Regions from separate parts of the Exiguobacterium sp. s89 genome, predicted to be linked through region 3. Evidence: riboswitches for the same ligand, from Rfam matches in the RefSeq annotation. Region 3 holds a riboswitch; each other region holds the start of a gene.
The links. Region 3 has a riboswitch for S-adenosylmethionine ahead of KNO96_RS11115 (Na+/H+ antiporter NhaC family protein). Riboswitches for the same ligand answer to the same signal wherever they lie in the genome.

Region 1 (7,764 bases), on a different contig from region 3:
GGCAAGCGTCATCGACTCACCTAAAAAATCATGAATATACAGGGTGTTAAATGGCCATAAAAAAGACGCCGCCGTTGTATTGAGCGCCATCGCAATGACTAGAATCCATACCGAGATTGGCATTTTATTGTTCACACCAAGTCCTCCTTTCATCCCTCTTCACATTAAAAAAATCGGCACAAAAGGCCGAATCGACAAGATTTCCTTATCAAACCTAAACGAATGCCAAAGAAGTGTCAAGAAAAATTACTCATTATGAAGTTTTGTCATTTTTCATTTGTGATAGGATGAGCAAGGAAGGAGAGATAACCATGAATCCATTTGGTCAAAACCGCTATCATACATTGAATGAGGCATATCGTCGGGAATACGGGAACAAGGTGTTTAAAGTGCCGCTCGATGGTGGCTTCACATGTCCGAACCGTGATGGCCGCGTCTCCAAAGGCGGATGTACATTCTGTTCAGATGATGGAAGTGGCGATTTTGCGGGTAATGCCTGTGACCCGATTCCCGTTCAATTCGAAGAAGTAAAAACGCGACTTCATCGAAAATGGAAGAACGCCGACTACATCGCCTATTTTCAGGCGTACAGTAATACCTATGCGCCAGTCGAAAGATTACGCGAATTATTCGAACCAGCGCTTCAGCAAGAAGGTATCGTCGGTCTCTCGATTGCGACACGCCCAGATTGCTTGCCTGATGACGTTGTCGACTATTTAGCCGAACTGAATGAGCGGACTTCTTTATGGGTGGAACTCGGTTTACAGACCGTACATGATACGACCGCAAAAAAAATCAATCGCGGACACGATTATCAAACATTTTTGAACGGTCTTGAAAAACTGCGTCGTCACAACATTCGCGTATGCGTGCACATCATCAATGGCCTACCCGGTGAAACACCAGAGATGATGCTCGACACAGCCCGAGAAGTTGCTAAAATGGACATACAAGGAATCAAAATCCATTTGCTCCACGTCTTGAAACATACACCACTTGCCCGTCAATACGAGAAAGGCTTGCTCGACTTGATGGAGGAAGACACATACATCTCCCTCGTTTGTGATCAACTCGAACGGATACCACCCGAGGTGATCGTCCATCGATTGACGGGAGACGGCCCGCCTGACTTATTGATTGGTCCATTATGGAGCCGTCACAAGATGCAGGTGCTAAACAAGATTCGTGAGGAATTGGAGCGACGTGATTCCTTCCAAGGAAAAAAGAAGGATGAGATTGATGGGATTAATGAGAGTACTACCATTTGCAAAACAATTACTACATGACCACCTCGAAGTAGGACATGTCGCTATCGATATGACTGCCGGGAACGGGCACGACACGTTGTTCTTGGCGAACGCCGTAGGCGAAACGGGACACGTATACGCATTTGACATCCAAACAGAAGCGGTTGCTTCAACCCGTGCACGTATACAGGAAGCAGGTGTCGATGAACGGGTGACCGTCATTCATGATAGTCACGATACGGTTCATACGGTCGTCGCGAATGAGACACGACCAATCACCGCAGCCGTCTTCAATTTGGGTTATTTACCAGGAAGTGACAAATCCGTCACGACACAAGGGAATACGACCATTGCCGCATTGTCTCAATTATTAGAGGTCATGGCTATCGGTGGTGTCATCGTCATCGTCATCTACCACGGCCATGAGAGCGGGAAGGTCGAACGGGATGATGTGCTTCGCTATGTGGAGTCGCTTGACCAAAAGCAGGCGGGTGTACTGCGTTACGGCTTCATCAACCAGATCAACCACCCTCCATTCATCGTGGCGATTGAAAAACGTTCAAAATAAAAGAAGGCGGCTCCTGTGAGTCGCCTTCTTTTATTCTTGAATCAATTCATAAAACGTCATGAGCGTTTCTGCAAATTTGGTGTTCAACCGCTCATACCCAAAATGCGGGAATCCTTCTAATCGACGGATATACACTTGATCTCCACCAATCTTTCGGCAGACGTTCAACGTCAACTTCACGTCTGCAAATTGATCATCAGGTGCGTAGAAACAAGCGAGCGGGAGACGTGGCAAATGTTTCTTTTCTTCTTGATGCTCTACGATTTCTTCTTCGATTTCCCGATATTGGGCATATGTGATTTCACCAAATCGGGACGATTCGTCGCCGCCGCCGGTGAATGTCATCATTCCGAGTGGTAAGTCTGGGCGAAAACGATCGACTGCACTCGCGACGACTTGTTTCAATCCACCGATTTGACGAGTCGCATGCCAATCAAACAATGGAGAGATATAAGTCAGGCTCCCGAGCGGCACATCATACTCCTGAAGAAGCCGGTTTGTAAAGAGCGCCCCGAGGCTGAACGCCACGACATGAATCGGTAATTTATACTCGCCGGCCTCACGTAACGCCCGTTTGATCAATTGTTTATGATCTTCTGCCGTCAAGCCCATCGATTGGTCGCGGACGACAATTACTTCGTACTCGTCTTGAAGTCGTCGAATAAAATTCTCGCTGATCCGAGATGTGAACTGTAGCGGATAAACGATGACGATGACCCCTTTTTGTGTTTCTTCATATGTCATGCTGCCGTCACCTCATTTATAGACTATATTCATTGTATCAAAAAAACATCAGCCGCAACTGATGTTTAAACAAAATCCGTCTGGAGTCTTAGCTCGGGACATATCTTAGATGAATGAGTTCCATCGGTTGGTCGAAGACCTCTTCTTGAATTCGATTCACTTCTTTAAATGATTGATGCAAGAGGAAAGCAATCGCCTGATCATTCGAATTTTCAACGTACACTTCCATCGGTTGTGTTTTTTTCGATTGAAGGTGCCTTAAAAAATCTGCACCGTACCCGTTCCGATGGTGATCGGGATGAAGATAGAGACGAAGCATCTCCCACATGTCACCTCGATCGATGGCATGACAAAATCCGATGACATGGCCTTCGTACTCGCCAACGATAAAATATTGTTCTCGTGCTTCTTCACTTGAACTGATTGCTCGTACAATCTCTTCTTGTCGATAGGCGCGCTCCATCGCTCTTGTCCGATTGGAATCATTCTTTGAAATCGTTGCAAGTGCAATCGTTCGAATTAACGCCGCATCTTCTGGAACTGCTTCTCGCATATTCATGATCGCTTCCCCCTTTAGGCCAATCTATTTGTATCATTCCCTATCATAGTGTTTTTATCCTGCACTACATTTCTTTTTCATGACGATTCATTAGAAAACGTTATCTTAGCATTCGACTTGGGTATAAAACTAGCAATGCCAATCAAATGAAGGAGTGGAACAACATGGAACCAAAATTAGAGCATGACCCGAAAGTCGAACAAACAGAGAACCCAAATCGTCAATTTGACCAAATGAACGCGGGAAGTCCGAAAATCAACGTCGTGACCGGCATGTTACTCGGTGCACTTGTCGGTGGTCTTCTCGCATTACTTAGCTCCTCGAATCGAGATCATACGAAACAATCCCTCTCGAGCGCAAAATCTTCGGTCGGCGGCATTGTCAATGAAATGAAACAAGACCCTGCTGGTAAAGCCTCACAGGTTATTGAACAAGTGAAGACGGCTTCCGGCAAAATTCAGGAAGTATCTACAGACGTTCAGAACGTATATGAAAAAGTCGTCGGAGAAGTAGATACAGTTAAAGAAGACGTCAATAAAATCGTTGATACAGCACAAGAAGCCAAGTCTGATTTACAAGATATCGGTGAGAAGGTCGTCGAAGCGAAAGATACAGCTCTCGGACAAGAAACAACTTCCAACGATTCTGAGTCAGACGAAAATAAACAGACACCATCAACTACATGAACCAAAAAAACGACCTTTCCGCGGAAAGGTCGTTTTTGATTACGCGAAACGCTTCGCGCCTTCTTCAAGAACTGCTGCTTTATCTGTTTGCTCCCAAGGGAGTTCCACATCTGTACGACCGAAGTGACCGTAAGCTGCTGTCTGTTTGTAGATCGGGCGACGAAGGTCGAGCATTTTGATAATACCTGCCGGACGGAGGTCAAAGTTCTCACGAACGAGTTCAACGAGTTCTGTTTCGCTCAATTTTCCAGTGCCGAATGTATCGACAGCGATTGATACAGGGTGTGCAACCCCGATCGCATACGCGAGTTGTACTTCCGCTTTATCCGCAAGTCCTGCTGCAACGATGTTTTTCGCTACATAGCGGGCTGCGTATGCCGCTGAACGGTCAACTTTTGTCGGATCTTTACCAGAGAATGCACCACCGCCGTGACGAGCGTATCCACCGTACGTATCGACGATGATTTTACGTCCTGTCAAACCTGCATCCCCTTGTGGTCCACCGATTACGAAGCGACCAGTCGGGTTGATGAAGTATTTCGTTTCAGCATCGATAAGTTCAGCCGGAATGACTGCTTCGATGACATATTTTTTCAAGTCTTCTTGAATTTGCTCGAGTGTAATCTCTTCTGCATGCTGCGTCGAGATAACGATTGTATCGATACGAACAGGGTTGTTATTCTCATCGTACTCAACCGTTACTTGTGTTTTCCCATCCGGACGGAGGTACTCAAGCGTACCGTTCTTACGTACTTCCGCAAGACGACGTGACAACTTGTGTGCCAACGAGATTGGGAGGGGCATGAGTTCAGGTGTCTCGTTTGTTGCGTATCCGAACATGAGACCTTGGTCTCCTGCCCCGATTGCATCAAGCTCCTCTTCAGTCATTTGACCTTCACGAGCTTCAAGGGCTTGGTCTACACCTTGCGCGATATCGACCGATTGTTCGTCAATCGATGTCAAGACTGCACATGTTTCAGCATCGAAACCATATTTCGCACGTGTGTATCCGATTTCACGGATCGTTTCACGGACAACTTTCGGGATATCCACGTAAGTTGACGTTGTGATTTCACCAGCTACGAGTACAAGACCTGTTGTGACAGACGTTTCTGCCGCAACACGGGCATTCGGGTCTTCCGCTAAAATGGCATCCAAAATCGAGTCAGAAATCTGATCACAAATTTTGTCTGGATGTCCTTCAGTAACCGACTCTGAAGTAAAAAGTCGACGGTTCAAATTTGACATTCAAAAAACCTCCTATAATAAGGGTGATATGTGGACGGTACTCGTTCCCCTTACGCGTTGCTTTGGGACGGTAATGAAAAAAACCTCCCCCCGATGACATACATGGGGAAAGGTTGAATCGTTCTTCCTTACCCTCTTATCGTTCGAAGCTAATGGCTTCGCTTCAGGATAGCACCTTTTCCGCACAAGACTTCATGTCGGACGGTTGCTGGGCTTCGTAGGGCCTTGTTCCCTCCACCGCTCAGAATAAGAGTATCCGTTACGAAAACCATCATATAAATGACATCCGATTATGTCAAGGGAATTGAACGAATTCGTATTTTTTTCACAGACTTGCTAAACATTTCTGTTTGTGAATCGTCAACCATTTTTTTATTTCGTTTCTTTTTTTTAACACCTTGTGATAAGAGAATGTGTTAAACTATCCTTGTAAGAAAGCGCTTACTTAATAGAGAAGAAATGCTTGTTTTTAATTAGTGTGTCACATATAATTAAAAATGTCATACTAATTAATCTTGATTGCGGAAGTATGCGGATTTCATCCACATCTATTTAGGGGAAAGGTGGGATTCAGGATGGCGACAACGCTCCTGAAAATCGAAGAATTAATTAATGGTACCGACATGTTACGGAACTTGACGGTTCCAGAGCTGGTAGAAGAAGCCATTCAAAATGGTGAAGGTGTACTGACAAAAGACGGGGCATTATCTGTCAGCACCGGTGCTTTTACCGGACGGTCACCGAAAGACAAATTCGTCGTACAAGATGAAGTCAGCAACAACCTTGTCGATTGGGGGAAGGTCAACCAACCAATCGCTGAAGAGAAGTTTTCAGCACTTCTTGAAAAAGTACTCAATCACTTAGAGAAGAAAGATAAGCTCTACTATCTTGAAGCTGCGGCTGGCGCGGATGAACACTACACTTTACCCGTTCGTGCCATCACAGAGTATGCGTGGCACAGTCTATTCGCTAAACAACTCTTCTTACGTGAATGGCCGACGAAAGGTGCGTTCGACCCGTTTACGGTCATTTATGCACCGAGTTATAAAGCAGACCCTGCGGTCGATGGCACAAACTCAGAGACATTCATTCTCGTTTCATTCGCCAAACGTACAATTCTGATCGGGGGAACAGAATACGGTGGTGAAATTAAAAAATCAATCTTCTCCGTCATGAACTTCTTGTTGCCTGAACAAAACGTGTTATCGATGCACTGTTCGGCAAATGTCAATGATGCGAACGAAACGGCTCTCTTTTTCGGGTTGTCGGGAACTGGGAAGACGACACTTTCGGCTGACCTTGAGCGTCACTTGATCGGTGACGATGAACACGGATGGTCACCAGACGGCATCTTTAACATTGAAGGCGGTTGCTACGCAAAGACAATCAATTTATCACGTGAGAACGAACCACAAATTTATGATGCGATTCGATTCGGTTCATTGATTGAAAACGTTGTGCTAAACGATGATCGAACACCAGACTACAAAAACATTTCTTCAACGGAAAACACGCGTGCGGCATATCCGATTGAGTTCATCGACAATGCGATGCTCCCATCACGCGCAGGTCATCCGAATACAATTGTTTTCTTGACGGCAGATGCGTACGGCGTCTTGCCACCGATCAGCAAATTGACGAAAGAGCAAGCGATGTATCACTTCTTGTCTGGCTATACGTCAAAACTTGCCGGCACGGAGCGCGGTGTCACAGAACCACAAGCGACGTTTTCGACTTGCTTCGGTTCACCGTTCCTCCCGCTCGCTCCTGAGCGTTACGCGGATATGCTCGGTCAATTGATTGAAAAACATGATGTCGATGTCTATCTCGTCAACACAGGTTGGACAGGTGGTGCATACGGTGAAGGTTCACGTATGAAACTCGCTTATACGCGCGCGATGGTCAACGCCGCAATCAATGGACAGCTTCGTGATGTCGAAACGATGAAACATGACATTTTCAATGTCGAGATTCCAGTAGCCATCGAAGGTGTACCGAGTACTGTTCTCAATCCACGAGATACATGGAACGATTCAGCTCGTTACGACATGGAGGCAAAAGCACTTGCCATGAAATTTAAAGAGAACTTCAAGCGTTTCACGAAAGCAAGTGAATCAATCATCGCAGCCGGTCCGCTCGTCATCTAACTACATCAAAACACCGACTCAATCATGAGTCGGTGTTTTTTCTTGCTGTATCATCCAGTCCATCGCCTGCTCTGTCGTCTCCCATTTATCCCAAAATGGGAGCTGGTGTCCGAATGGGACCACCCAAAATTCAGCCTGCTCCCCTAACTTCTCAGCGACAGCTGTCGCATGACGCAAGCGAACCTGCTCATCGTCGGTACCATGGATGATGAGCGTCGGGGCAATCCATTCTTTATAGAGGGGGGAACGATCAACATAGGCAGATTCTGCTGATTCGGGGTCCCCACCTGTCATGCGACGTAACATCTTCCGCATCGAACGCTGTTCCTCATATGTCCATTCTAGGTTCGTCACGCCTGCCCAGGATGTGACCGTGGTGACCGGTCGTTCGGATGCGAGCGATAGTGCCATCATGCCCCCTCGCGAAAAGCCGAGCACGTGAACCGGTCGTCCGCTCGTTTGAACGCGATCGTATAGCGAGAGCACATCTTCCAAATCATCCCCACCAAAATCCTCTTTTCCAGTCCCACCATGGTTGCCACGATAGACGGGAGCGACGACATGA
Region 2 (7,764 bases), on a different contig from region 3:
ACGGACGTCCGCGATGCGACGGTCGAGATAGCTCGCTTCGATCAGTTTTCCAGATCGGGCGTTCGCCTCTTCAAAGATGGTCTGGCCGTGCGGGATCGATTCAGGATGTTCCGCGTTCCACTCGATCAAATCGGAAAGCGTCTTAAATGGCACTGTCGTGTTCGCGAGATACGCCGCGACCCCGAGCTTGAATTCGTCGAACAGGATGTCCGCCTGCTCTAGCGCCGCATGCTTCGGCAGCGTGACCTCGACGAGTTCGATTTCGGCTTGTCGTAGCAACTGGATTGCCTGTTCATACAATCCGACTTCTTCGTCTGAAATGTCCGGTTTGACGAACCCGACGCGCATCCCGACCGCCTGCCTCACGTCGAGACATGTCACGTAAGGGGGGCCGACCGGTGTCTCAAGAGTCGCCGGATCCGATTCATCCTCACCACACATCGATTGTAAGGAGATGACCGCATCACGAAGCGTACGCGCCATCGGTCCTGCCGTATCTTGAGAACGTGAGATTGGAATGATTCCGGAGCGGCTGATTAATCCGACGGTCGGCTTGATCCCGACGATGCTGTTATGGACACTCGGATGGACGATTGAACCGCTCGTCTCGGACCCTACCGCAAGAAGAGCGAGGTTCGCCGCGACCGCAGAAGCCGACCCCGAACTTGATCCCCCGACATTTAACGCGTCGCCATATGGGTTCATCGTCTGTCCACCGACGGCACTCCATCCGTTCGGCATACCTTCCGTTAAAAAGTTCGCCCACTCGGACAGGTTCGCCTTCCCAAGGATAATAGCCCCGTCAGCCCGTAACCGTTTGACGAGCTCGGCATCTCGACCGGCGAAATGATGTCGCATCGCGGCGGCACCCGCTGTCGTGCGCATCAGACCGTTCGTCTCGATGTTGTCCTTGATCAAGACGGGAATACCGAGTAGCGGTTTGCGTACTCCTTTTCGGTAGGCTCGGTCTGCCGCCTCTGCTTCGAACAGGGCGTCCGGATTGACTTGAATGACGGCGTGAAGCCGTTCATTATATGTCGCAATCCGTCCTAAATAATAGGCGGTCACGTCTCTCGCCGTGAATTGTCCTTCTTTATACCCACGATGCGCACGTTCAATCGTCAGTTCATGTAATTGGATTTGTTCCATCATACATTCCTCCTTTATCTCTTCCCTTTTATTCGTGCTCTATGTCTGATTTCCTTTTCGTATCGCCAAGTCGATGTGTTCTTGTTACACTTAAGAAAAAACAGGAGGTTCCTATGACACGATCCTACATATTCGTGTTGCTAGCTGTGTTCGGTCTATTTTTCATACAGCTATACGGTGAAAATGTGCCTTATGGTACACCCATTTCCATCGCTTTGATTGGATTCATCATCGTCTTGACTGTTTTTCAGTTGAAACGAAAACCGAATCATTGACGAATGTATTTTGAGGGTGATATGATGCTCTCACCAACTACATATCGATATCAAGAGTGAACGAGAGATCTGGCTCCGCGACTTCACAGCAACCTGCCTTAGGCAAGGTGCTACGACCAGCAAGGGAAACCTTGGACGATATGACGAAAGCGCTCATGTCATCCGACGTGAGCGCTTTTTTGTTGAATGACGATTTGGAGGGAACGACAGAATGGAAAAAGCAACATTCGCAGGCGGCTGTTTTTGGTGCATGGTGACACCATTTGAGGAATTACCAGGGATTGAAGGCATCATATCCGGCTATATGGGTGGACAAGTCGCCAATCCGACATATGAACAAGTAAAAACCGGGACGACGGGGCACCTTGAGGTCGTTCAAATCACATATGATCCAGCATTATTCTCGTATGAACGTCTCCTTGAACTGTATTGGATTCAGACCGACCCGACCGATGACGGTGGTCAATTCCAAGACCGGGGACCTCAGTATGCCCCAGCTATCTTCTATCACACGGAAGAACAACAAGTCGCTGCTGAGACGAGTCGCGACGTGTTGGCAGCGAGCAGGCGCTTCACGGCCCCGATCGTCACGAAAATCATTCCAGCGACGACGTTCTTTGCTGCAGAAGACTACCATCAGGACTATCATAAAAAAAATCCGAAGCATTATAAGGAGGACCGGGCCATCTCGGGACGCGACGAGTTCATCGAGGAGAAGTGGACCGAGACAGTATGATGTTCAACTGACGCGAATTGAATGATTCGCGTCTTTTTATAAGCCCATGAATCGGGAAAAGGAATGTAACGATTCAAACACCTGAAAAGGAGGATTATATATGAAGACTCGTACAAAAATCATCATCGGAATCATCGGTATCGCCATCATAGCCATCGCCTGGTGGCTGATCTCCCCACTATTTTTAACAGAGACGGTCGACGAAGGGTTGCCACCGACAGCTGTCGAATCACCAGCCCCTGAAGAAGAAGCGGGAGAAGAGACGTCCGAGACACCGGAAGCACAACCGAGTCCAACCGAAGTAGCGGGTGTATTCATGGACGGGGAGAAAAATTATGAGACGACCGGGACGATCCGCTCGGTCGAGGCAGAAGACGGGACATATCTCCGATTTGAAGAGTTCGAGACGACGAACGGTCCAGACTTATTTGTCTATTTGACAAAACCAGGTCAAGAGACGACCGAAGGCGTCAGTCTAGGGGCTCTAAAAGGGAATATCGGGAATCAAAACTACTTGGTCCCTAAGGATGTGAATCTAGAAGAGTACAACACCGTCGTCATCTGGTGCCGTGCGTTCAGCGCGACGTTCGGGACGGGAGAACTGACTGGAACAAGTGAATGAATTGACTGCAGGGCGGCTGAATGAATCGGCCACCCTCTTTTCATTTGAAATCGGCTAAAAAATAAAGACCAATCATCCAACATCAATTGTGTATATGCTATCATATATGTAAATAAGTGTAATTTCATTGAGGAGGGTCGATCATGGAGCAGACATTGCCACAACTATACAAACACTACTTTTGGAAGCGATTTTTTCTATTTTTCATTCCATTGATGGTGGTCGGCATACTATCCGAACCGATGATTATTCAGAATCCATTCGAAGAGCTCGAAGACTATGGAGCATTTGTGTTTTTCTTGGCAATTTATATCCTTGTACTCGGTGGATGGGCAGCTTTTATGACGTCGATGATGTGGCGGATCAAACAATTCAAATTGAAAAAGTAATCTTATTATCTATCTGTGGTTACTACGTTTCGATTCATAACGATTTAACTATCCTTCTTTATTAACGATGCAACATGTTTAATAAACGATAATGTAATGATTGTCAAAAGAATGATCATCACATCTACCTTGAGATTCAAAAAATATGGCATAAAACAATGGCTAAAAACGAAAAAACAAAAAGTAAACCATCCACTTTTATTATTTGATTCGCTCCTAAATATCTATTCATCTGCACGAGTGATCGTTTTAAGTCGTTTTCTGTCTAACTTTCCAACCTCTGTATAAGGCAACGCCTCCAAGAATACGATTTCTCGTGGAAACTGATATGTTGTCACTCGTTCGCGCAACCAGCTCACTAGTGCTTCTTCTGTTAATTTTTCGTCGTATACCTGTACATACGCCTTCAAGATGTGACCGGCGTACACATCCTCTACCCCGATGACAGCGGCGTCTTCGACATTCGGATGGTCGCGCATAACCGTCTCGACTTCCCCGGAGTAAATATTGTTTCCAGCAGAGATGATCAAGTCGTCTGTTCGTCCACACAAAAAATAATAGTCGTTCTCATCACGGTATCCGACATCACCCGTTAGAATCCAGCGGTTCTTCCTGTTTTGCATGGACCACTTATTTCGTATGCAAAATTCCCCGATGGCGCCTGGATCGACTTCCACCCCATCCTTCACTATCTGCAAGTCTCCTCCCGGAATCCTTCTTCCGAGCGTATTCGCATCATACTGTAAATCTTCTGGCGTGGCGATGAGATTTAAGCCCGCTTCCGATGTCCCATAGAGATTGTATAAGACGCTCCCTAACTCGTTATGTACTTCACGGACTAAAACGGGATGAAGCTTCGCACCACCGGATGCGATACATGCGAGGGAATGAAGTGATGTTGGATCGTGTCGTAACATTTTGTGGATCATGAGCGGGACGACCGTGACCACTTCTATCTTGTATTGCCGAATGAGGTCACAGGCTCTCTGCACATCAAAGTTCTCCTGAATGACAACCTTTTTCCCTAGCGCTAGAAAAGATAAAAGAATGGCGATGCCGTAGCCATGGTAAATCGGCGTGGCAATATAGGCAGTGTTGAATAACGACAAAAGCAACCGGTTCAATAAAGCCGTGAATGGAGCTAGAAAGTGAAAGAGGGAGGGTTTGTGAATCACCTGTTTCGGACTACCCGTAGTGCCACCGGTCAACATCACGATTTTCCCGCTCGATGCGACCGGAAGCTTTCCTTGATGAGGTCGTTTCGAATCCGATAAACGATTGATTGATACCTTTTCCTTATGATAGCTGACGAGTGTCGAATGTTCGTAAGACGAGTTTTCAATTAAGTCTTCAAACTCCTCATCGTAAATCAAAAGATCGAATGATTGTTCTTCTACGAGCCGGTTGAACTGCAGTTGACTCATCGAACAATGAAGCATATAGATGTCAGCACCGAGTCGTGAGGCCGCAAACATCCCTTGTACGAAAGACGCGTGGTTTTTACATAGAAACGCCACTTTATGTCCTTTTTTAACCCCATACTGATCAGCCAAATGATGAGCAAGGTGTTCGCAACGTGTCTTTAGCTCCTGATATGTCACTGTTTCTCGACTGTCCACTAGAGCCGTTTTTTGACTCCCAGCTCTTTCAGTCAATGTAAAAAGCAGCATCAAGTTGATTCCGTTTTGACGGATTGCGACAAACAGACGGCTTAGGTTTGATGGTGATAGAAAATGGAGCTGCGACAAGACTTTCAATAACTTAACCATTCTTACTGTCACGCTCCTTTCTCTTAAGTAATGTAGGGACCATCCAGTCTATCGGTCTTCTGAAAACAAGAGACGCTACTTGACCGAGGAACAACCACCACGGCTTATATACTGTTCGTTTCGTATACAGGGCATGTCCAATCAGTTCCGCCACATGTACCGGTGACATGGCAGGCGAATGCTGATAAGCCAGCGTCGGTTTAATCATCGGTGTTTTTACTAGCGGTAGATATAGAGCCGTCGTGGAAATATTTTTGATTGTGAGTTCCGGACCCGCGGAGCGAAACCACGTATCGAATGCGGCTTTTGATGCCTGATAGGCCGCCCAGTGAGGAAAAGGATGAAGTAATACATTGATGGTCGACACATTGACGATCTGCCCGTTCTTCTTTTCGAGCAACGGAATGAGCGATAGTATCAATTGTACCGGAGCAAAATAATTGATTGCCATCGTCCGTGTGAAGTCATGGTACCGATCGAGCGACTCGGTGATGGGGCGATTGATGGAGATTCCTGCATTGCTGACGACAATATCCAATCCGTCCGGTAGTTGATGGAGATACGCCAGCAATCCTTTCCGTTCCTCTTCATTTCGAAGATCTGCCGGGAACACAGTCACCTTGGCTGACCCCTTTTCGATTTCAGACTTTATGACGTTCATGTCTGCTTCTCTTCGGGCAACGAGAATCAGATGCGCGGTTGTATCCGCTAGTAGATAAGCGAACGCCTGCCCGATTCCTGAGCTCGCTCCAGTAATCAATATCGTTTTCCGATCTAACTCTAATTTCATTTTCTGATGATTGAAGGAAGGAAATCGAAATAGAAATCTCTCTAGTAACGTGTAGTCATACATATAGCCAGCACCTTTAACTCATTTTCGTCTCGCACTAAGACAATCATTTAGCCTAACATGACAAACAGCAGCGTCCACTTTAATTGAAAAGCGACCTGCTGTTCAAAGCCTCCGTTTATCTTTTATACACTCTTCCCATTCGCATATCGAGTGAAATTGTCGAGAATCGCCTGCCAGCCTTGTCGTTGCATTTCAACCGGATTCATCGATTCCGCATCAAACACCTCGACCATCTTCGTCTGATCCCCTTCTGAAGCAAATGAAATTCTGACTCTCCGTTCATCCTCAAGGCGATACTGAATGAGCTCATTTACTTCAACTTCTTCATATACTCCTTCAAAATCAAAGCCCATGCTCTGATCTTTTGCTTCCATCCGACTACGAAACTTCCCGCCGACCCGTAAGTCGTTCTCAGCCTCAATAGTATGCCAATCGTCAGACGCATGATTCCACTGTTTGATATGGTCAGGGTCTGTCCAGAGTTTCCATACTGTGTCGATTGGTGCATCGACGAGAGCTGATATCGTCACTACATTTGATTCCATGATTCGTTTCCCCTTTATTCTACAAATTTCTGATCAATCACGAATGCGTTGCACGTCCAATATAACGAACGCAACATGGGATTACTTCCCTATCGATTACATTATCTCCTGCTCTCCTTTCAACGATTAAAATTTACTCAAAACAAAAACCCTGAATGGCACTCTAGCACGAGTGCGCATTCAAGGTTCTTTTCAGTCCATAATTGAAAATTAACTCTTGGCAATCCCAAGCATAAATCCGGCAACGACAATCAAACCAATTCCCATAAAGACGAAGACACGTTCTTTTGTCGTCTTCTCTTCTTTCAAGAGGTAGATTCCACCGAGTGTCGCCACAACGACGTTTAATTGGGATAAGGCGAATGAGGTCGCAATCCCGACTTCTCCGCTCGAGACGAAAAGTCCAAAGTTCCCGATCCCCCAGGCAAGCCCCGCCAAGATGTTTTTGAACGTACGCGGATCCAGTTTCTTGACGTCTTTCTCACGAAGACTAAAGAGAAGGGCTGCGATGAACATTCCGACGGATTGTGGAAGGATTGCCGTGATTCCCTCTACTTCAAAATAGTTCGTCAAAACGGCATACGTGACGTAACCGATACTCGAAACGAAGAGGACGAGTAGTCCCTTTTTCAAGGCGCCGGCACTATCTTTGTCTTTTTTCTGTTGATACGAAGTCATCGTCGCCCCGATGATGATCAAGACGAGCGCCGAGAACCCTAACCATAGCTCCGTCGTCGTCTGCCAGTCTCCGAGAACGATAACTCCAAAGAGAGACGTCCCGACGAGCTGCATGCCCGTACTGATTGGCATCGCCTTCGAGACACTTAAGATTTGGAATGATTGAAACTGTAAGTATTGACCGAGCGCCCAAAACGCCCCTGAGATAAACCCGGTCACGATGGCGAGTGTCGTGAACTCCGGTCGGAAGACGAGGGCAATCACTGCCGCCATGATCATCGCCCCGATGGTCGTTCCGATCAATTGCTGAATCGGTTTGCCTCCCACTTTCGACACGATGAGCGGAATACTTCCCCACATGAGTGCCGGTAAGAGTGCCAAAAGAATCATTTCCATAGAGCACACCTGCTTTCTTAATATAACGTCTAACATGAAATTCCCAGGCTTTTAATTTTATAAACCTAAAATGAAAAAGAGAATTGCCATAGCGAATACTAGGATGATATAATGATTTCGAACGGGGCATTAGCTCAGCTGGGAGAGCGCTACGCTGGCAGCGTAGAGGTCAGGGGTTCGAGCCCCCTATGCTCCATTAATTTGTCACATCTCGGATGAGGTGTGACTTTTTTATTGACCTGGTGCGATTCAACCACTTAGTGAACGGGTAATGGTAGATAGACTTTTCATACAAGGGGGACTTCCGATGGAACGCACATCTGTAGAAGAAACATTGACGAGCGTGATTGAA
Region 3 (7,764 bases):
ACGATGAAGGATATGTCGAGTTCAGATTGTTCGATCGTATACTCTACTTTGATTTGAAGACACGTCAACCAATCGATCGACCAGTCGTATACGCACTACTCGACATCAGTCAACCGAATGACCCCGTCCTCGACTATGAGATGCGATTTGAATGGGATGCCTCACTTTCCGATGCTTTCCATAATGACTATCATAGCTTCGTCTCTGTCCGCTCGGAAGAAATAGAAGGAATTCGTACATGGATTGTCATGACCGGCGAGCCGGTTTATGGATATCCAAAAATCATTCAGCAGGAAATCATCAAACTCTTAAAGTCGTTCAATCGGACCATCAGTCGGTGTCATGAACGAGACCGTCTCTATACCGAGAGCCGGACGGATAGTTTGACGCTTCTCGCAAATGCACGCGCATTTTATGAATATGGGATTCAACAAATATCCGATATCTCGATGTATCCGATTTCGGTCGCCATGCTCGATATTGATTTCTTCAAAAAAATCAATGATACGTATGGACATCAAGTCGGTGACCACGTGTTACAAGAATTCGGGCGACGAATTCGACAAGTACTTCGTACAGATGATTTTGCCGCACGATATGGCGGGGAAGAATTCATTTTACTCCTCAACCAGTGTGATATGACCCAAGCGATTGAAGTCGCAGAGCGCATTCGTCACCAAATCGAAGCAAAACCATTTTGTGTCGACCAACACGAAATTTCTGTGACCACGTCGATTGGAGTCGATACGATTGAAGCGTTTGGAAATAAGCGTCTAGATGATACGATTCGAAACGCAGACCGCGCGCTGTATGTCGGTGGGAAATATGCAGGACGTAACCGCGTGGCACACTTCAACAATTTAACGACGTAAACTCCCCTTTCTCACATCGAATTGGGGAGTTTTTAAGTTGACAACTAGATTCGAAACAGGTACGTTAAGGAACGTGTTTGATAATGGAATAGACTAACTTTTTATCGAGAGAGACGGAGGGACTGGCCCTGTGAAGTCTCGGCAGCGGGGAACCTGTGCCAAATCCAGCGGGCGTATTGCTCGAAAGATGAAAAGGGTATTTCGCACGAAGGACCTTTTTCTCAGAAAAGGGTCCTTTTTATTTTTAATGAGGTGATTATTTTGGAACAACCAACAGCAAACAAATGGGCACTCTTGCCGTTGCTCGTCTTCTTACTCTTCTTCATCGGAGCGGGTGTCTATTACGGGGACTTTTATAAGTTTCCAGTCCTCGTTGCGGCCATCATCGCCTTGATGGTTGCAGCATTCATGACAAAAGGAAATGCTACCCAAACCGTCGAGCGCATCGCTCAAGGAGCCGGCAATCCGGGAATCATCATTATGATTTTTATCTTCTTACTGGCCGGCGCATTTTCAACCGTCGCTGAATCAATCGGCGCCATCGATGCAACGGTCAACGCTGCGTTGACTCTCTTACCACCATCGCTTCTTTTGAGCGGGCTCTTCGTCATTGCCGCCTTCATCTCCATGGCGATGGGAACGTCGACCGGGACGATTGCTGCACTTGCACCAATCGCACTCGGTATACATGAAGAGAGTGGTGTCAACGTCGCCATCGCTGCGGCAGCGGTCGTCGGGGGTGCGATGTTCGGGGATAACCTCTCGTTTATCTCAGATACGACCATCGCTGCTGTGCGGACACAACGGACGAATATGCGTGATAAGTTCCGAACGAACTTCTGGATTGTGTTACCGGCCGCAATCATCACAACCATTTTACTCGCCGTCTTATCGAACGGTGAATCGACTGTCGATGTCGCTGCATTTGAGTGGTATAAACTGATTCCGTATCTCGCGGTGATCGGACTAGCGTTAACAGGACTGAACGTCATTCTCGTTTTGTTAGGTGGGATTACGCTCACGGGTATCATTGGTCTACTTGACGGAAGCTTATCTGTGACAGCGTTTGTGACAGCCATTGCGGACGGGATGATCGGCATGGCCGAAATCTCGTTCTTGACGTTACTCATGGGCGGACTTGTCGGACTCATTTCACATAACGGCGGTCTCGCATATTTACGTGATGCCTTGACGTCACGCATCCAAAAACGGGCCGGTGCTGAATGGAGTATCGCCGGTCTTGTCAGTGCGACAAACGTGGCGACGGCGAACAACACGATTTCCATTCTCGTAGCCGGACCGCTTGCAGCGAACATTGCAGACGAATATGACATCGAACGGAAAAAGTCTGCTAGCGTGCTCGACATCTTCTCGTGCGGCGTACAAGGGATTCTCCCATACGGAGCACAACTCCTCATTGCCGCAGAGTTGACGGAGACGGCATCGCCTGACCTCGTCCCGTTCATGTTCTATCCGTTCCTCCTCTTTATTTGCGGAGGGATTGCCATTGCTTTCAACTTCCCGCGCTTTAAAAAACAGTCATAAGCGAAAACACCCCTTTCTCAAAGGGGTGTTTGTCGTTTGGTCACCATCTCTTGTTTCAATTGCTCGTTCCGTTTCTTGAACGCCCGTCGCTTGAGCACTTCCTCAAGCCCTCGACTGATGGCCCATAGTATGACTAAGAGCAGACCGAGCATCGACAAGCGAAACGGGCTTTGAATAAATTCTTCCCACTGGTCTCCGATGACAGAGAAAATGACGACGACGAGCAGTTTACCAAATCCCGCTGCTAATATGAACGTACGGAGCTTCATTTGGATGAGCGCCAGTAAATAGGTAATCAAACTGACCGGGATGAACGGGAGTGAATATAAGAACCCGAGCGAAATCGGGCTCATGTGATTAATTCGTTCTAACCAATATATCGCCGTCTTATGCTTCTCAAGCCATCGTGTCATCGGTTTTCGGAAGATGTACCGGACGGCCGCGAAGACGACAATCGTTCCGAGAAGACTCCCGATCCACGACAAGAGAACACCTAACAAAAAGCCATATGTCGCCGCATTCGCAGAAATGATTAAGACGAGTGGCAGAAAAGGGAAGATTGCTTCTAAAAATGGAGCACCAAGACCAGCCCAAGGACCACCAGGCAAACTCTGAAGCCACTCAATCAATTGGATAATGTACTGTTGGAGAGAAGTGAGCATAGTCGTTCCACCTTCAACTTTCGTTACTACTCTATTACCCGAATTCGATTTAGAAGACGCATCTCCCTGCATTCATCAAAAAAAATTAAAAACCATTTGCGAAAATCCGTCGTGATATTTATCATATAATAATGGACTTGTGGTTGCAGGCAAGTCTATTCGTCGAACGACACAACCCAACGTTCGTTTTCCTGCAAAAAACTGAACACAGGGGAGCAACATAACATGGAAACAAAACCAATGCGGGTCTTGCTGTACTATAAGTACGTCAATATCGAAGACCCAGAAACACTCACGCAAGAACATTTGAAGTATTGTAAAGATCTCGGTATCAAAGGGCGTATCCTGATTTCTTCTGAAGGAATCAACGGAACGTGCTCCGGTACATGGGAACAAACCGAGCAATACATGAATGATTTGAAAGCAAGCCCACTCTTCAGCGATATTGAGTTTAAAATCGATGAAGTCGAAGAGCATGCCTTCAAGAAAATTTTTGTTCGTCACAAGAAAGAGCTCGTGACGTGGCGCTTTGATGGTGAGTTTGATGTGCCGAAACAACACGGAGCATACCTAGAACCAGCAGAATGGAAAGAGATGATGAACCGTGATGATGTCGTCATCCTCGATGTTCGTAACAACTACGAGTACGAACTTGGTCGCTTTAAAAATGCGATCAAAATTGATGTAGAGGCTTCACGTTACATGCCGGAATGGCTTGAAGAGAACAAGGACCTCTACGAAGGGAAAACTCTTCTCACATACTGTACCGGCGGAGTCCGTTGCGAGAAATTTACAGCATATATGCGTGACCAAGGTCACGATAACATTTTCCACTTAAAAGGTGGTGTCGCGATGTATGGAAAAGACGAAGCGACAAAAGGAGAGAACTGGGACGGTGAGCTTTATGTCTTCGATGAGCGCATCAACGTCCCTGTCAACTCGGTGAACCCATCTGTCGTCTCACATTGCATGCATTGCGGGACAGAAACGGTTCGTTACGTTAATTGTGCCAACCCGGAGTGCAACGTTCAACATTTCTGTTGTGAAGAGTGTGAACCGAAACAAATGCGTTCATGCTCAAAAGAGTGTCAAGAACACCCACGCAACCGTTATATCATCGACAATATTGCAGAGAAACTTCAGGAAACTGAAGGAGTAGTCGGGTAACAAAAATCGACCAAAAGGTGTCACGGATGACTCATCCGCGGCACCTTTTTTGACGAAATCTTAACGTATAATCTGAGACGCTTTCGGGTATAGTGAAGGTACTATGTCAGACAGGAAGTGAATACTTGCATGTTTAACGAACCTTTACTCGCTGCGATTCTTGCTTGGTTTATCGCCCAAGCGGCCAAACTCGTAACTGAACTCATTAAAACACGGGATTTTGAAATTGAAATCATGTTCGCTTCAGGCGGCATGCCGAGTTCACACTCATCTACTGTCGTTGCTCTCGCTACGGCAATCGGTCGTGCAGAAGGGATTGACTCGAGTATGTTCGCACTCGCCGTCGTCTTTGCGACAATCGTCATGTATGATGCTACCGGAGTTCGCCAGGCGGTCGGGTTCCAAGCTCGTCTCTTGAATGACTACTTTAAGGGGATCAAACATGAAACCCCGCTCTTGAATGAGCTTGTCGGACATACGCCGTTCCAAGTCATCATTGGGGCTTTACTCGGCCTTGTCGTTGGATTGTTTTTTCCCATTTAATCGTTAAAGGTATGTCATTTCTCACACTCTCGATTCTTTTTGTGAAGTTTCACAAAGAAGACGGTATACTCAGAGTGAGGAGGAATCGATATGCCTTTTTTGCAGAAATCATATGAATCACTCGATACACTCGCCGAAGCGATTGGCCAAGCGATTCGAGCACCTATTACGATTGAAAATCGCTATCACCAATTACTCGCCTATAGTACCCATCCCGACTCGACCGACCCGGCCAGAATCGCGACCATTATCGGTCGTCGCGTACCTGAAGCCGTGATCGAAGATTTATGGGAGAGTGGTATTTTAAGAGAAGTCACCGTCCAAGATGAACCCGTTGTCATCCCAGCGCGGCTCTCCATCGGTCTCGGGGAACGCGCGGCAATCGTCATCAAACAACATGATGAAGTACTCGGCTATATTTGGAGTTTAGCCCGCACAAATCCGTTCACCAATCAAGAGTTGGCAATTCTACAAGAAGGAGCGACAATCGCCAAGAAACTACTCATGACAATTGCGATGCACGAACGTCGTATCAGTGCCGAGCTTGAACGTTTTTTATTAGATGTCCTTGCTTCTTCGTCGCTCTCCGATTCTAATCGCGAAAGATTGAATGAACTCGCACCTATCGCGGTCGCGAGTCGTCTAACAATCATCGAATGTACCCAACCGATCACCCCTCAACTCGCTGAGCGTCTTCATTATGTGCTCGCAACTCAAGAGGCAATCGAAGTCGTTTTACATGCCATCGATGGTCAGCAGTTACTCGTCTGGCACTATATGAAGTCTGAACTGTCCGATGAAGAGACGGAATTATTAGCTTGGGCGGAACGGTTCGAACAGTTACTTCAAGACAAATTTATCGAATCCGAACCACGACTCGGAATCAGTCGACGCTTTTTTGAGAGTGACATGTTATACGACGCAGCCGAGGAAGCAAGACGCGTCACGACATTGCGTCGCAAGTTCCCTCTCGAACTCTCGACTTCCCGTGCTTTCGAACAGATTGGAATTTATCAACTTGTCCCAGAGCTCGCACGGCGCATCGGGCTCCGACTTGAAACCCATCCGACCATCGAACGGTTGCAACATTACGATTCGTCCCATCAGACCGAACTCGTGACGACACTCGAATGGTATTTTTATTTCGAAGGCAATGTTAAGCGAGTCGCATCCCACCTACACATCCATCCGAATACCGTCCTATACCGGATTCGACGCATCGAAGAGTTGACGAATATCACTCAAGTGTCATTACCGGAACGAGCTATGATTTATTTGGCCATCAAAGCTGGTCAATATCGATTAGAAGACTAGACGTTCGCTTTGTGTTTTTTCACAAAGCGAACGTCTTCGTTTTTAGAATCCATGATAAAGACAGCGCTTTCAATTGGATTTATACTAGGGGTGTGAACAATTTGTGTCAACGGAATGAAAGGGGAATGTTCCATGAAAATCGGGGTATTAAAAGAAATTAAAAACAACGAAAATCGGGTGGCATTAACACCGATGGGTTCATTTATGCTAACAGAGCTTGGTCATGACGTAGTCGTCGAAACGAACGCCGGACTCGGTAGTGGATTCACGAATATGGAGTATATCGATGCAGGTGCAACAATCGTCGAAACAGCGAAAGAAGTATGGGAAGGCGTCGAACTCGCACTTAAAGTAAAAGAGCCACAGCCGTCGGAATATCAATATTTCCGTTCTGATTTGACGCTCTTCACGTATTTACACCTCGCGGCGGAGCCAGAGTTAACGAAAGCGCTCGTCGATTCAGGTATAACAGCAATTGCGTATGAGACAGTAGAGGTCGATCGGACGTTACCACTTCTCACACCAATGAGTGAAGTGGCAGGTCGGATGGCTGCCCAAATCGGAGCACAAATCCTTGAAAAACCTCACGGTGGGAAAGGAATTTTAATGTCAGGATTACCAGGCGTGCCTCGTGCGAATGTTACCGTCATCGGGGGCGGTGTCGTCGGAACGAACGCGGCCCGCATCGCAATCGGTCTCGGCGCAAGCGTTACGCTGATGGACATTAGCCCTGCTCGTCTTCGTCAAATCGATGACTTGTTTGGAAATACCATCAACACGTTAATCTCAAATAAATATAATATCGCCAAACGAGTGGCCGAGAGTGACCTCGTCATCGGGGCTGTCCTCATTCCAGGAGCGAAAGCACCTAAGCTTGTCACAGAAGAAATGGTACAACGAATGTCACCAGGCTCTGTCATCGTAGACGTCGCGATCGACCAAGGAGGCATTTGTGAGACAATCGACCACATCACCACGCATGATGCACCAACGTATGAACGTTATGGTGTACAGCATTATGCCGTTGCTAACATGCCGGGAGCAGTACCACGCACATCAACAATGGGTCTGACGAACGCGACGATGCCATATATCATTGAATGTGCACAAAAAGGCGTATTCCAAGCACTTCTTGAAAATGGTTCACTTCTCAAAGGCTTAAACGTCATCAAAGGGACTGTCACATATGAAGCGGTCGCTCGTGATCTGGAATATCCGTTCGTTCCTGCTCATGAAGCGGTCGCAAAACAAACACAAGCATAAATCTAAGGCAACGAGATGCCCGTTCTCGTTGCTTTTTTGTTATAAATGAAAGAAGGAATCGAACGAAGTCGTCCGATTCCTTCTTTCATTATGCATTCTCAACGGTGATGTCTTCCCCGATAATTTTCACTTCCGGTTCTAACTCCACTTCGAACTTTTCTTTGACGGTCGTTTGGACGTGACGAATGAGCGAGATGTACTCTGTCGCTGTCGCCTCGTCAATATTGACGATAAATCCGGCGTGCTTGAGCGATACTTCTGCTCCTCCGATTCGCTTACCCTGTAGACCTGATTCCTGAATCAACTTGCCGGCAAAATAGCCAGGTGGGCGTTTAAATACACTTCCGCATGAAGGATACTCCAGCGGTTGCTTCGATTCACGTTTATATGTCAAATCG
Region 4 (7,764 bases), on a different contig from region 3:
CCCCTCGGTCTACTTCGCGAAGCGCAAGTTCGACCATTCGAGCATAGAACGGTGCCGCGCCGATGATGAGCGCCGGAAGCGCCGCCGTCGAACCGAGCATCGTATCGAGTAAGAACAGCGTGAACGGGATGAGTAAGATAATCAAAATGATGAACGGGATCGAACGGAACACGTTGACGATTGCGCTGACAAAGACGTAAATCGGACGATTCTTCAATAATAGCGATTCGTTTGTAATATAGAGAACCAAACCTAAAGCGAGTCCGATCACAAACGTCGCCACACCTGCGACGAGCGTCATATATAACGTCTCCCAAGTCTGCTCCATCATAATTTGCCAATCTACGTTAGGAAACATCGCTTTCCACCTCCACTTCTACGGATTGCGAACGAATCGACGCGATGGCGCGTTCGATTTCACTTGCTTCCCCAATCAGTTGGATGAATAGCGTACCGAGCGCACCGACTTGTGACTGGGTCACGTTCCCACCGATAATGTTGAATCCGATGTCATGTGTTTTAAGAACGTCAGACAAAATTGGTTGTTCTGCCGTCTCGTTCAAGAATTTCAATTTGACGATTTGACCGCTCGGATACCGTTCCTTCAAATGTTCGAACGTGAGCGATAGATCGTCGACCGCTCCGATTTGTTTGACGAACTCTTTCGTGATCGGTTGTTTCGGATGTTGGAACACGTCCGAGACTTGACCCGTCTCGACGACTTTTCCTGCTTCCATCACGGCGACTCGGTGACAGATCTTTTGAATCACGTGCATCTCATGCGTGATGAGGACAATCGTCAATCCGAGTTTCTTATTGATACTGACGAGCAGTTCGAGAATCGAATCCGTCGTCTTCGGGTCGAGTGCACTCGTTGCTTCGTCACAGAGGAGCACCTCTGGGTTTGTGGCGAGCGCGCGTGCGATCCCGACTCGCTGCTTTTGACCGCCCGATAATTGTGACGGATAGCTGTCCTCGCGACCGGCCAATCCAACGAGTTCGACGAGTTCTTGAACCCGACGTTTCCGCTCACTTGCCGGCACCCCAATCAGCTCGAGCGGAAAACTGATATTTTCTGCGACCGTACGCGACCATAGAAGGTTAAAGTGTTGGAAGACCATCGAGACGTTTTTACGGACACCTCGTAATTCTTTCGGGCTGAGTTTCGTCAGCTCGCTCCCGGCAACTTCGATTTCACCGCTTGATGGTGATTCGAGACGATTGAGCAATCGGATGAGCGTTGACTTCCCTGCCCCTGAATATCCGATTATTCCAAAAATTTCACCGCGATCAATCGTTAGTGATACATCATCAACCGCCTGGACACGACCATTTTTCGTATCGAACCATTTGGCGACGTTTCGTAATTGAATCAATATATTTCCCTCCTGACAACAAAAAAAGCGCACACGTTTGAGCAAACGTGCGCACTTTATCGTACGGACAACGATTGCTCTCATCTTTCAAGGTTTTCACCTTGCTGGAATTAGCACCATTTCGGATTACTCCGCGGTTGCTGGGCGTCATAGGGCCAGTCCCTCAGCCTCTCTTGATAAGAGTGTTGTATATTCGATTAGCTTTATCATAGCGACAGCTTTTTCTGCTGTCAAATCCTTTTTTCAAAAAATTAAAAAAAGGTGCCGTCCGAGGACGACACAGAACGTAGCACCTTGAGTCACGGAAGGACAGCCCATAGATGAGAATCTTTTGCCCGTTCAAGAATTCCACCCTTACATGGGGGAGATTCACCAATCACCACTCAATCTTAGCTTGGACCGTGCGATTATACGAAACGTCTCTCTTCGCTTGATTTTTTTGGGGGACAATCGAAGGGAAGACTGACGTGTATTCGTGTAAAGTGTAGCAGCGGCTTCGCTAAAACGTCTTGATGTCGGGAATATCGCGTCCTATTTTGTGTTCAAGTAAGATGTTGTAATGAATATACCATTCGTGAACTTTCTGTGTCAACTGATTATTTAAAATTTTCAGATTATTCTAATGTTCCTCTCTTACTTCATGAAAGAGAGGACGTGTTGCACATTTTGAAACGCGTAAAGACGATCTCGCACCTTGCCGTTTTCAAGCTTCAATAGTGCCGGAACACTCATCACCTGATATGCTTCGAGCTCTTTTGGGATATAGTTCGCATCCCGCTTTTCAATTTTAATGTCAGGGTCGACCGCTTCGACGACCGTCAACATTTTCTCCGCCACAGCGCATGTACCACACATCGGGGCGTATATATATAAGTATCCGTCTGTAATCATTCTTCTCACCTCTCCTGTCATTATAATGGGCGATGGATTCTCATTCAAAAATCGTGCTCTGTTGAAATTTTAGAATATTCTTCTATCTCGTGTTTGAACGAGCGACGCTCATCAAATCCGATCACTACCGCCTCGACTTCGAGTAAACAAAAAAACGGCTTCTCCGATTCGGGAGAGGCCGGTTTTGATTATCCTTGAATCATCGCTTCGTATTCTTCCGCAGACATGAGTTTGTCGAGGTCTGACTCTTCCGTCAATTCGACTTCGACCATCCATGCGTTTTCAAACGGTGACTCGTTGACGAGTTCTGGAGAATCCGCGAGGTCCTCGTTCACTGCTGTGATGCGTCCTGATACCGGTGCATACAACTCAGAGACCGTCTTCACTGATTCGACCGAACCGAATGGCTCGTCGAGCAAAATTGTACCATCGACTTCTGGGAGTTCGACAAACACGATATCCCCTAGCTCGCTCTGTGCGAAATCCGTGATGCCGATGCGGGCTTTCGTTCCGTTGACTTCTACCCATTCATGTTCTTTTGAATAACGTAAATTTGCTGGTACTTTGCTCATCCTAACTTCCCCCTCAAATAAATTAGACTCACATCTGTATTATAGCACTTAGCCCCAAACGTCCGTAAAGGACTTTTCTGAAAATCCGACGGTCGTTTTTTCACCATTTGTGACGATTGGTCGCTTCAAAAGCATACCATTGCTCGTTAATAACTCGAGTTGTTCGTCTTCTGATAAATGTGGCAACTTGTCTTTAATTCCTTCATTCCGGTAAACTTGCCCGCTCGTGTTGAAGAATTTCTTGAGCGGTAAATCCGATTGCTTCCATAAATCAGCGAGTTCTTCTTTCGTCGGCGTCGATTCGACGATATGGACGTATGTATAATCGATGCCTTGCTCTTTCAACCATTTTTCTGCTTTTTTGCACGTACTGCATGGTGGATAGCCGTATAGTGTCACCATCTGTTCATCACCTCTCTCATCAATGTAGCATATTCTGAGAAATCAATTCACGTCTCAAGCAACCGCTCAATCTCTCGCTTCATCGTCGTGTTGACAACATGTCGCTCTTCGATAAAACGTAAGATGGCCGACGCCGCGACGCCTGATCTACCATATCCTAATACCCCGCCCAACAGGAAAGAAATCATCTGCGGATGTCTCGACTCGACCCGACGTGTCGGGTTGAAGGCGTCGCCTTGTTTACCGATTGCTTTCAAGACATTTTGAACGGCTGCGACTTGAATGAGCTCGAATCCGGCAAGCGTCTCCCCTCGACGTTCGCGTAACAAGCCCACATATAGATTCGTCAATGCTTCTTCGTAGTAATAAGAGGATGCATGACGCTCGATAGCGAGGTCCGGTGTCGCGAACACATCTAGCGCCTCATCACGTCTCCAAACGACGCGCCCCGGCGTGTAAGCGATTGTCGCGAGTTCGTGCACTTCAAAGACGGCAAATTCCCCATAAATACCATCGTGATACATGATTTTATGCCCGTCTTTCGTATTTTGGAACTGATAGTGAAGCGGTTCGACTTCGAGCCAGTCAAGTCGGTCAATAAAGCGTGCCTTATGCCCGTCCTCGACAATCAAAAAGAAATCGAGGTCGGAATAATCATCTAGCCGTTCTGTCTCTTGTCCAATCGATCCTAATGCAAGCAACATGAGCGTGCCGTCATGTTCGGCAACGGACCGTCCAATTCGCTCCATCCGGTCGAGTAATACATCTCGTCTTTTCATCGTCTCTCCCCCTCGTCTCTATTGTACGTGGCAGAGCTCAAAAAAAGAAAGGGCCGACCGCGTCCGGTCCACCCTTTCTGTCAATTTGATTAGACGATAAACTTATTCGCTTTGATGAGGCTCGCTGCGACTTCACGCTTCGTACCGATCACATTGATTGGCTGGTAGCGGCTGAACTTTTTCATCGCCGAGAGAAGCATACGCTGCTCGTCACCAGACGCCGCTGCGTACAACACTTCTTTCGCCATGAGTTCGACTTGTTTGAATACTTGCTCCGCAAAAATTTCTGTGTAGCGGACTTTGAGCGTGTTCTTCTCTTCGCCTGTACGTGCGATCGCTTTGTCTGTACGAGCGATGGCTGCTTCAAGCGCGTAGATGGCACTGATCATGTCTGCGATCTTCGCCAAGATTTCTTGTTCGTTTTGAAGGTCTTGTTGATACTTCTGTACCGCTGTACCAGCGACCATCAAGTGAATTTTCTTCATGTTCGCAAGGAGCATCTTCTCACGTGCGAGCGGTGAGCCGTCCAATTCTTGTGGCATGTAGCTCATGAGCTCTTTTTGAAGTTTTTGTGCTTCTGCGAGAAGAGGCAATTCACCTTTCATCGCTTTCTTGAGAAGCGTACCTGGTACGATTAAACGGTTGATTTCGTTCGTTCCTTCGAAGATTCGGTTGATGCGTGAGTCACGGTAGAGGTTCTCGACTTCATATTCTGACATGAATCCGTATCCACCGTGGATTTGAACCGCTTCATCGACGACATAGTCGAATGTTTCAGAAGCGAACACTTTGTTGAGTGAGCATTCAATCGCGTATTCCGCGATCGCTTGTGCAACTTTCGATCCATCACGCATATTCTCGTCACCGAGTGCGTCGAGGCTGTCTTGGAACAAGCCACCTGTACGGTAGACCGAACTTTCCATCGCATAGATATTCGCTGCCATCGTTGCGAGTTTTTCTTGGATAAGCGGGAATTGACTGATCGGTGTCTTAAACTGCTTGCGCTCGTTCGCGTATTGTACCGAGAGGTCGAATGCACGTTTTGAAGACCCGACTGCTCCGACTGCGAGTTTGTAACGACCGACGTTCAAGATGTTGAAGGCGATGACGTGGCCTTTTCCGACTTCACCGAGAAGGTTGTCGACTGGTACTTCAACATCTTCAAGGATGAGCGTACGTGTCGACGATCCCTTGATTCCCATCTTCTGCTCTTCTGCGCCTGTTGAAACTCCTTTGAAGTCACGCTCGACGATGAAGGCACTGAACTTGTCGCCATCGATTTTCGCGTAGACGACGAAGACGTTTGCGAAACCAGCGTTTGTAATCCATTGCTTCTCCCCGTTCAAGACGTAGTGCGTGCCCGCCTCGTTCAAGACAGCTGTTGACTTCGCACCGAGGGCGTCAGATCCTGAGCCCGGCTCAGTGAGTGCGTAAGCTGCAATCCATTCGCCTGTCGCGAGTTTTGGCAAGTACTTGTGTTTTTGCTCTTCTGATCCGAAGAAGACGATCGGGAGCGTCCCAATCCCAACGTGTGCGCCGTAGCTGAGTGCAAACGAACGCGCTTTCGCAAAACGCTCCGTAATGATGGAAGATGAGATTTTATCAAGCTGGTAGCCACCGTACTCTTCTGGAACGTCTGCTCCGAGGAGTCCGAGCTCTCCTGCTTCTTTCAACAATTCGACAGAGAGGTCGAACTCATGTTTCTCGATGCGTCCGAGGACTGGCATGACACGGTCATCAACAAATCCTGCTGTCGTGTCCCCGATCATCTTATGCTCATCTGAAAAATCCTCTGGAGTGAAGAGACGCGCTGCGTCGAGTTCGTCAATGACGAAGCTACCGCCTTTAATCAATTCATGTTCTGTACGTTCCATATCCGATTCCCCCTTAAAGTAATTCGAAGACACCAGCCGCGCCCATACCGCCGCCGATACACATCGTGACAACCCCATACTTCTCATTGCGTCGTTTCATCTCATGCAAGATCGAGACCGAAAGTTTTGCTCCTGTACATCCAAGCGGGTGGCCGAGGGCGATAGCGCCTCCGTTCACGTTTACTTTCGACGGATCAATTCCGAGTTCCCGGATGACACCGAGTGACTGACTCGCGAACGCTTCGTTCAACTCGAACAATCCGACCTCTTCTAACTTCACACCAGCCATCTCGAGTGCTTTTGGAATGGCGACGATCGGACCGATTCCCATCACTTCCGGGCGGACACCGCCGACCGCGAACGAGAGGAACTTCGCCATCGGTTGTAACCCTTGGCGTTCTGCTTCTTCACGGTCCATAACGAGGACAGCTGCCGCTCCGTCTGAAACTTGTGAGGCGTTACCTGCCGTGACCGAACCTTTGATTTTGAACGCAGGACGGAGTTTGCCTAGCGCTTCAACCGTCGAGTCGGCACGGACACCTTCGTCATGCTTCACGACCTTCTCCACTTCAGCGACTTTTCCGTCTTCACCGAGTACGTGCTCGATGACCGTCACAGGGGCAATCTCTTCTTGGAACTTGCCACCTGCGATGGCTGCCGCCGCTTTTTGGTGACTGTTGATGGCGAATGCATCTTGGTCCTCACGCGAGATATTATATTCAGCCGCGACACGTTCTGCCGTATGACCCATGCTCATGTAGTACTCTGGTGCCGTCTCCATGATGTGTGGGTTTGGACGGATGACGTGACCACCCATCGGGACTTGGCTCATCGATTCCATACCGCCGGCGATGATTGCCGTCGCTTGACCGATCATGATTTTTGCCGCTGCATCCGCAATAGCTTGAAGGCCTGACGAGCAGTAGCGGTTGATGGTAATCGCTGGTACTTCGTGCGACAGTCCCCCCCGGACCGCCGCATAGCGAGCGATGTTCATCCCTTGCTCCGCTTCTGGCATCGCACAACCCATGATGACGTCATCAATCGGGCCTTTATATCCTGAACGCTCAAGCGTTGCCTTGATGGCATATCCCGCGAGCTCGTCCGAACGAACGTTACGGAACGAACCGCGCTTTGCTTTTCCGACCGGCGTCCGTGCGCCGGCTACGATGACTGCTTCCCTCATCTGTATTGTCCCCCTTTATCAGTTCCGTAGTGGTTTGCCTTTCACGAGCATATGTTGCATCCGTTGTTGTGACTTCGGCTCCCCGATGAGGCTCAAGAAGGCTTCACGCTCGATGTCGAGGAAGTACTGCTCGTCGACGAGTGTACCGTATGCCAAATCGCCACCGCTGATGACGTGTGCGAGTTTCTTCGCAATCTTCAAATCGTGCTCTGAAATATAACCACCATAGAACATTTCATACGCCGCGAGTTCGAGCGTCGCTTTACCCGTTTGACCGACGACCGGTAACTTCTCGCGAACGGGTGCCGTGTACCCGTCAGCCAGTTCAAGGACCGTCTGTTTCGCATCGAACGTTAAGTGGTCACGGTTCATTGAGATTCCGTCGACCGCACGGTGGTAACCGAGCGTCTTCGCATCAAATGCCGACTTCGATACTTTCGCCATCGCGATGTTCTCGAACGTCTGCTGTGCAGCCTTCTCAATGTTTTGCATCGATTTTGGCGTCTGCTCAAGGAGACGACGATACGTGTTGACGTTTCCGCCCCCACCTGGGATGAGTCCGACCCCGACTTCGACGAGACCCATGTATGTCTCAAGCGCGGCTTGCATACGCGCTGCTGGCAAGCTGATTTCCGTCCCACCACCTAGCGTCATGCCGTATGGTGCGGCGACGACCGGGCGACT

Region 1: it holds a riboswitch for S-adenosylmethionine, as region 3 does, so the genes downstream of both, metK (methionine adenosyltransferase) here and KNO96_RS11115 (Na+/H+ antiporter NhaC family protein) in region 3, are expected to answer to the same signal.
Region 2: it holds a riboswitch for S-adenosylmethionine, as region 3 does, so the genes downstream of both, msrA (peptide-methionine (S)-S-oxide reductase MsrA) here and KNO96_RS11115 (Na+/H+ antiporter NhaC family protein) in region 3, are expected to answer to the same signal.
Region 4: it holds a riboswitch for S-adenosylmethionine, as region 3 does, so the genes downstream of both, KNO96_RS09300 (methionine ABC transporter ATP-binding protein) here and KNO96_RS11115 (Na+/H+ antiporter NhaC family protein) in region 3, are expected to answer to the same signal.

What each region holds. Positions count from the first base shown of each region.
Region 1 covers NZ_JACSKS010000002.1:721,246-729,009, reverse strand. The annotation lists gene KNO96_RS09635 (MDR family MFS transporter) at 1-135, opposite strand, end outside; gene mnmL (tRNA modification radical SAM protein MnmL/YtqA) at 312-1,286, shown strand; gene mnmM (tRNA 5-(aminomethyl)-2-thiouridylate-methyltransferase MnmM) at 1,240-1,815, shown strand; gene KNO96_RS09620 (alpha/beta hydrolase) at 1,846-2,559, opposite strand; gene KNO96_RS09615 (GNAT family N-acetyltransferase) at 2,648-3,118, opposite strand; gene KNO96_RS09610 (hypothetical protein) at 3,283-3,804, shown strand; gene metK (methionine adenosyltransferase) at 3,844-5,052, opposite strand; SAM riboswitch class I at 5,186-5,305, opposite strand; gene pckA (phosphoenolpyruvate carboxykinase (ATP)) at 5,628-7,199, shown strand; gene KNO96_RS09595 (alpha/beta hydrolase family protein) at 7,218-7,764, opposite strand, start outside.
Region 2 covers NZ_JACSKS010000001.1:325,134-332,897, reverse strand. The annotation lists gene KNO96_RS01710 (amidase family protein) at 1-1,149, opposite strand, end outside; gene KNO96_RS01705 (hypothetical protein) at 1,263-1,424, shown strand; SAM riboswitch class I at 1,469-1,568, shown strand; gene msrA (peptide-methionine (S)-S-oxide reductase MsrA) at 1,636-2,160, shown strand; gene KNO96_RS01695 (DM13 domain-containing protein) at 2,261-2,782, shown strand; gene KNO96_RS01690 (hypothetical protein) at 2,926-3,171, shown strand; gene KNO96_RS01685 (class I adenylate-forming enzyme family protein) at 3,396-4,952, opposite strand; gene KNO96_RS01680 (SDR family NAD(P)-dependent oxidoreductase) at 4,933-5,793, opposite strand; gene KNO96_RS01675 (SRPBCC family protein) at 5,916-6,338, opposite strand; gene KNO96_RS01670 (GRP family sugar transporter) at 6,549-7,412, opposite strand; tRNA gene KNO96_RS01665 (tRNA-Ala) at 7,536-7,608, shown strand; gene KNO96_RS01660 (four-helix bundle copper-binding protein) at 7,720-7,764, shown strand, end outside.
Region 3 covers NZ_JACSKS010000003.1:250,479-258,242, reverse strand. The annotation lists gene KNO96_RS11120 (GGDEF domain-containing protein) at 1-872, shown strand, start outside; SAM riboswitch class I at 971-1,066, shown strand; gene KNO96_RS11115 (Na+/H+ antiporter NhaC family protein) at 1,134-2,417, shown strand; gene KNO96_RS11110 (TVP38/TMEM64 family protein) at 2,435-3,079, opposite strand; gene trhO (oxygen-dependent tRNA uridine(34) hydroxylase TrhO) at 3,305-4,246, shown strand; gene KNO96_RS11100 (divergent PAP2 family protein) at 4,364-4,789, shown strand; gene KNO96_RS11095 (PucR family transcriptional regulator) at 4,880-6,103, shown strand; gene ald (alanine dehydrogenase) at 6,236-7,366, shown strand; gene murB (UDP-N-acetylmuramate dehydrogenase) at 7,455-7,764, opposite strand, start outside.
Region 4 covers NZ_JACSKS010000002.1:654,791-662,554, reverse strand. The annotation lists gene KNO96_RS09305 (methionine ABC transporter permease) at 1-358, opposite strand, end outside; gene KNO96_RS09300 (methionine ABC transporter ATP-binding protein) at 348-1,376, opposite strand; SAM riboswitch class I at 1,454-1,559, opposite strand; gene KNO96_RS09295 (thioredoxin family protein) at 2,010-2,267, opposite strand; gene gcvH (glycine cleavage system protein GcvH) at 2,456-2,839, opposite strand; gene KNO96_RS09285 (arsenate reductase family protein) at 2,888-3,241, opposite strand; gene KNO96_RS09280 (hypothetical protein) at 3,289-4,020, opposite strand; gene KNO96_RS09275 (acyl-CoA dehydrogenase family protein) at 4,110-5,894, opposite strand; gene KNO96_RS09270 (acetyl-CoA C-acetyltransferase) at 5,908-7,080, opposite strand; gene KNO96_RS09265 (3-hydroxyacyl-CoA dehydrogenase/enoyl-CoA hydratase family protein) at 7,099-7,764, opposite strand, start outside.